Linked DNA regions of Variovorax paradoxus B4. The protein of the gene in region 1 binds, or shares a complex with, the protein of each later gene. Links are inferred from orthologs where the notes say so. Each region holds a gene or a part of one and is shown on either strand. Other genes may lie near its edges.

What was found. The genes of interacting proteins can lie anywhere in the genome.
Region 2: the proteins of mnmE (region 1) and mnmG are in contact, whole or in part, in a solved structure (PDB 9HIP), measured with the Escherichia coli proteins. The link is inferred for Variovorax paradoxus B4 from one-to-one orthologs.

What each region holds. Positions count from the first base shown.
Region 1 is NC_022247.1:5,790,141-5,793,095, forward strand. The notes cover bases 15-2,861. They hold mnmE (tRNA uridine-5-carboxymethylaminomethyl(34) synthesis GTPase MnmE), read right to left. Parts: upstream 2,229-2,861; coding sequence 801-2,228; downstream 15-800. Other genes in these bases: VAPA_RS27045 (zinc ribbon domain-containing protein), read right to left, coding at 15-155; VAPA_RS27050 (Crp/Fnr family transcriptional regulator), read right to left, coding at 249-710; yidC (membrane protein insertase YidC), read right to left, coding at 2,307-2,861. Outside these bases: more of VAPA_RS27045, read right to left, coding at 1-14; more of yidC, read right to left, coding at 2,862-2,955. UniProt on the Escherichia coli protein: Exhibits a very high intrinsic GTPase hydrolysis rate. Involved in the addition of a carboxymethylaminomethyl (cmnm) group at the wobble position (U34) of certain tRNAs, forming tRNA-cmnm(5)s(2)U34.
Region 2 is NC_022247.1:44,634-47,669, reverse strand. The notes cover bases 109-3,036. They hold mnmG (tRNA uridine-5-carboxymethylaminomethyl(34) synthesis enzyme MnmG), read right to left. Parts: upstream 2,588-3,036; coding sequence 629-2,587; downstream 109-628. Other genes in these bases: VAPA_RS00210 (DUF1328 family protein), read right to left, coding at 3,015-3,036; VAPA_RS34770 (hypothetical protein), read right to left, coding at 2,869-3,015; rsmG (16S rRNA (guanine(527)-N(7))-methyltransferase RsmG), read right to left, coding at 109-632. Also shown: more of rsmG, read right to left, coding at 1-108. UniProt on the Escherichia coli protein: NAD-binding protein involved in the addition of a carboxymethylaminomethyl (cmnm) group at the wobble position (U34) of certain tRNAs, forming tRNA-cmnm(5)s(2)U34.

The DNA.
Region 1 (2,955 bases):
GCCGTGGCGGCCCACTCGCGCTCCGATCTGCTGCCGGGGGCCGGAGGCGGCGCCATTGGCGCGGGTGCGGCAGGCGCCAGCTTGCCGCCGCAGCCCCTGCAGAAATTGGCGCCCTCGCGGTTCTCCGCGCTGCACACCGGACAGATCAAGGCCATGACGACGGACTTCTAGGGAAAAACGATTTCAGGAAAACTGGCGGCGAAGAGCCGTCGAGGGCCGAATTGCGGAGCGGGCCGACCGGCCGGTGCTCAGGTCACTGCGACGCGCTTGGACCGGTGCGCCATGCGCTTGGCAATCACCGCGCCCAGCCCCATGGCAATTTCAAGGGCCAGGTTGGGCTGCCGGTTCGACATTTCCGCGAAGCGGATCGCCGTGAGGCGCCACACGCGGCCCGCGCCGGTGACCACCACATTGGCGGAATGCGGCTGGCGCGAGAAGAAGGAGCCTTCGCCCACCACCGATCCGGGCATGAGCACGGCCAGCTTCATCTGTTCCTTGCTGCTCACGCGGTGCACGCTGATCGCGCCGCTCTCGAGAAAGTACACCGATCGGTCGTGCGTGCCCTGCTCGATGAGAACGTCGCCAACGCCGGTGTCGATGGGCTGCAGGTAGCCCGCCAGCGTTTCCCACTGTTGTACGTTGAGCGTCAACGCAAAGGCGTCGTTGCTGCTGTTGTCCGCGATTGCGCGGCCCAGGTTCTGGATGGACATGCTTTTCTCAACCCCCGCTTCTGTGCCGGAGTATCCGCGAAGGGCGCGGTTTTCGGCTACAAGTCTTTACGTTTTTGAGGTCGGCTGTCTCTATTTGCCGATACAGAAGCGCGAAAAGATCACCCCCAGCAGGTCGTCGGCGCCGAATTCACCGGTAATTTCGTTCAGCGCGTTCTGCGCGAGGCGCAGCTCCTCGGCCAGCAGATCGAGCAGCTGCGCCTGCGCCGCCAGATGGCTCGCGGCCAGTGCCAGATGGATCTCGACCTGGCTCAGCGCCTGCACATGGCGCGCCCGCGCCAGGTAGACGCCCTCGGGCACGGCCTGCCAGCCGGCCATGGCCAGCAGCTGTTCGCGCAGCGCCTCGATGCCGAGGCCGGTCTTGGCGGACAAGGCGACGCCCCGGGCCGCGCCGTCCGCATTCGCCGCATTCGGCATTGGCGCGGCATCCTGCTTGTTCCAGACATCGAGCACCGGCACGCTCGCGGGCAGCTTCTGCCGCAGCCCGCGCAGGATCTCGGCGTCGGCGGCAGCGTAGTCGGGCAGGCCGGCGCGCGTCAGGTCGTGCAGGAACAGCACGGCATCGGCGCCCTCGATCTGGCCCCAGGCGCGGGCCACACCGATCTGTTCGACTTCGTCGCTGCTTTCGCGCAGGCCGGCCGTGTCCACCACGTGCAGCGGCACGCCGTGGATCTGGATGGTCTGCGACACCACGTCGCGCGTCGTGCCCGCCACCGCGCTCACGATGGCCAGCTCGGCGCCGGCCAGCGCGTTGAGCAGCGAGCTCTTGCCCGCATTGGGCTGGCCCGCGATGACCACCTTGATGCCTTCGCGCAGCAGCGCGCCCTGCTTCGCTCGCTGCTGCACCGCTGCCAGCTGCTCCTGCAACTTCACCAGTTGCCCGGCCGCATCGGCCTTTTGGAGGAAGTCGATTTCCTCCTCCGGGAAATCGAGCGTCGCCTCCACCAGCATGCGCAGATGGATCAGCGCATCGCGCAGCGCGTGGATCTCGCGCGAAAAGGCGCCCGAAAGCGAGCGCCCGGCGCTGCGCGCAGCCGCCTCGGTGCTGGCGTCGATCAGGTCGGCGATGGCCTCGGCCTGGGCGAGGTCGATCTTGCCGTTGAGAAAGGCGCGCTGGCTGAACTCACCCGGCTCGGCCACGCGCAGGCCGGGCAATCGCGGCCGGCCGGTGACCGGATCGGGCTCGGCGGCGGCCTCGAGGCAGCGCGCCAGCAGCAGTTGCAGCACGACCGTTCCGCCGTGGGCCTGCAGTTCGAGCACGTCCTCGCCGGTGAACGAATGGGGCGAGGGAAAGTGGATGGCCAGGCCGTGGTCGACCGGCTCTCCGGCCGCATCACGGAAGGGGAGGTAGGTGGCTTCCCGCGGCTTCAGCGGCCGGCCGCAGAGCGCGTCGATCAGCGGCGCGAGCCGGGCGCCCGAGACCCGCACGATGCCCACCGCCCCGCGCCCCGAAGCGGTGGCGATGGCGACGACGGGATCGGTGGTGCGGGCAAAGGTCATGGAAGCGCGATTCTTTCAGCAAAAAGACAAAAGGCCGCAGATGCGGCCCTTTGCGGGAGTGGCGGCGGCCGCTGCGGCTTATTTGCCCAGCACGCCCAGCCGCTTGTTGATGAACCACTGCTGCGCGATCGACAGCACGTTGTTGGTGATCCAGTACAGCACCAGGCCGGCCGGGAAGAAGATGAACATCACGCTGAACGCGAGCGGCATGATCCACATCAGCTTGGCCTGCATCGGATCGGGCGGCGTCGGGTTGAGCCAGGTCTGGAACAGCGAGGTGAGCGTCATCACGACCGGCAGGATGTACCAGGGGTCCGGTGCCGACAGGTCGGTGATCCAGCCGATCCACGGCGCGTGGCGCATTTCGACCGACGACAGCAGCACCCAGTACAGCGCGATGAACACCGGGATCTGGATCACGATCGGGAAGCAGCCGCCCATCGGATTGACCTTCTCGGTCTTGTAGATTCGCATCATTTCCTGCTGCATTTCCTGCGGCTTGTCCTTCAGCCGCTCGCGCATTTCCATGATCTTCGGATTGATGGCCTTCATCTTGGCCATGCTCGCGTAGGCCTTGGCGTTGAGCCAGTAGAAGGCCGCCTTCAGCAGCACCACCAGCGCCACGATGGCCCAGCCCCAGTTGCCCAGGATGCCGTGCAGCTGGTTCAGCAGCCAGTACAGCGGCTTCGAGATGATCGCGAAGATGCCGTAGTCCTTGACCAGGTCG
Region 2 (3,036 bases), 5.7 Mb from region 1 along the record:
TCTTGGCGCGCCCAGACGATGCAGCGCTCGGCGTCCAGGCCCGGAACGGTCAATTGTTCCACGTGAAACACTGCGATACCTTGGGGCAAGGCAGCAAGTTCATCGGCGGGCACTTTCCCCTTCATGGCCAGCCAGACACCGCCCGGCGCGAGCAGATGCTTGGATCCGTTGAAGAAATCAGGCAGCGAGGCAAAGGCTCGGGAGCTGATGACTTCATAGCTGCCCGTCAGCGATTCGACACGTGCGTGCAGGCCGCGCAGGTTGGGCAATTCGAGCTCGGCAGCCACCTGTTGGACAAAGGCTGCCTTCTTGGCGACGGCATCGAGGCAGCTCACCTCGAGATCCGGCCGCATGACGGCAATCACCACGCCGGGCAGGCCGCCCCCGGAACCGACGTCGAGCAGCTTGCCCTTCCCTGCCCATTCGCGCTGCAGCGGTGCCACGGCCGCCAGGCTGTCGAGCAGATGGTGCGTCAGCACGCTGGCCGGATCGCGCAGCGCCGTGAGGTTGTAGACCTTGTTCCACTTGAGCATCAGCGTGCCGTAGGCCAGCAACTGTTCCGCTTGTTGATCGGACAAGGCCGTGCCCAAGGCTGCCGCGCCCTGGCGCAGCGTGTCGATGGGCGCGCTCATTGGGCGGGCTGCGATTCTGCGGCGGCTTCCGTGGCGGCGTCGCGGTTGAATGCCTTGTGGCCGCCTTTTCGCAAATGGATCATCAGCAGGGAAATTGCGGCGGGCGTGACGCCCGAAATGCGCGACGCCAGGCCCAGCGTTTCAGGCCGGTGCTTGTCGAGCTTCTGCCGGACCTCGAAACTCAGCGCCTTGACCTGGCTGTAGTCGAAATCGGCCGGAAGGCGCAGGTTCTCGAAATGCGCAGCGCGCTCCACTTCGTCGTGCTGGCGCTCGATGTAGCCCGAGTACTTGGCCGAGATTTCGATCTGCTCGATCTCGGTTTCACTGAGCGCGGCCCCTGCGCTGTACTTTCCGCCGTCCAGCGACATCAGCGTCTGGTAGTTCACATCGGGCCGGCGCAAGAGGTCGGCCAGGTTGTATTCGTGCTCGATGGCCTTGCCGAGCACGCGCTCGGATTCGGACGCCGGCAGGTTGCGCGGGTTCACCCAGATCGACTTGAGGCGTTCTGTTTCACGTGAAACAGTGTCGCGCTTGCGGCTGAAGGCATCCCAGCGCGCATCGTCCACCAAGCCCAGCTTGCGCCCTGCTTCGGTCAGACGCATGTCGGCGTTGTCCTCGCGCAGCTGCAGCCGGAATTCGGCGCGGCTGGTGAACATGCGGTACGGCTCGGTCACGCCCTTGGTGATCAGGTCATCGACCAGCACGCCCAGATAAGCCTCATCCCGGCGCGGCAGCCACGCTTCTTCGCCACGGCATTGGAGCGCGGCATTGATGCCGGCAAACAGGCCTTGGGCCGCAGCTTCTTCATAGCCGGTGGTGCCGTTGATCTGTCCGGCAAAGAACAGGCCCTTGATCGAACGGGTCTCGAAGCTGCTCTTGAGTTCGCGCGGATCGAAGTAGTCGTATTCGATGGCGTAGCCCGGCCGCAGGATGTGGGCGTTCTCCAGCCCGGGCATCGAGCGCACGAGCTGGTACTGGATGTCGAACGGCAGGCTGGTCGAGATTCCGTTGGGGTAGTACTCGTTGGTCGTCAGGCCTTCAGGCTCGAGGAAGATCTGGTGGCTTTCCTTGTCGGCAAAGCGGTTGATCTTGTCTTCCACGCTCGGGCAGTAGCGCGGGCCGACGCCATCGATCTTGCCCGTGAACATCGGGCTGCGGTCGAAGCCCGAGCGGATGATCTCGTGCGTGCGCGCATTGGTATGGGTGATCCAGCACGGCATCTGCTGCGGATGCATGTCGACCCGGCCCATGAAGCTGAACACGGGCATCGGCCCCGCCCCGCCCGGCATGCCGTCGCCCGGTTGTTCGGTGCACTTCGAAAAATCGATGCTCCGGCCGTCGAGGCGCGGGGGCGTGCCGGTCTTCAGCCGCCCCTGCGGCAGCTTCAGTTCCTTGAGCCGCGCCGACAGGCTGATGGCCGGCGGATCACCCGCGCGTCCGGCCTGGTAGTTGTCGAGGCCGACATGGATGCGGCCATCGAGAAAAGTCCCGGCGGTGAGCACCACGGTGCGCGCGCGAAAGGCGATGCCGACTTGCGTGACGGCGCCGACCACGCGATCGCCCTCCACCATCAGGTCATCGACCGCTTGCTGGAACAGGCTGAGGTTCGGCTGGTTTTCCAGGCGATGGCGGATCGCCGCCTTGTACAGCACACGGTCGGCCTGCGCACGGGTCGCACGCACGGCCGGCCCCTTGCTCGAATTGAGAATGCGAAACTGGATGCCTGCTTCATCCGTGGCAATGGCCATCGCACCACCGAGCGCATCGACCTCTTTCACGAGGTGGCCCTTGCCGATGCCGCCGATCGACGGGTTGCAGCTCATCTGTCCCAGCGTCTCGATGTTGTGGGAGAGCAGCAGCGTCTTGGCGCCCATTCGGGCAGCCGCGAGCGCGGCCTCGGTGCCGGCATGGCCACCGCCGACGACGATCACATCGAATTCTTCGGGATACAGCATGAAAGAGGGGGCGCACTGACGCGTGCGCTGCGCAAAGGGGGCACCAATTTTAATCGGGGGTGCCCTTTTGCGCCCAGAATGGGGGCAACGTGGTTAATGGCATAAAAACCACGCAAATCCTTTGCCCACCACAGATAGTTTGCTATATATTTTATAGCAAACTATCTGTGGCAATCACGGGTCTCGGCCCGCCGCGGCCGCCAACTCCACCACGGGCACGGGCTTTTCGATGCACTTCGTAGCGCAGTTCCGCCTCGATGCGGGAGAGGTGCATGCGCGCCTCAGACACGCCGCCGGCGCGAGCGGTGTTCAGGAAGCTGCCAGTGCGACTGCGTGACGAGCAGCACCCGCACCACGCGATGCGCCGGGGTCTGCAGCAGCAGGCCGAGCGGGCGGGCGCGTGGCCAGCGCAGTACCAGGCGCTGCATCAATCGATCGCCTTTTTTACT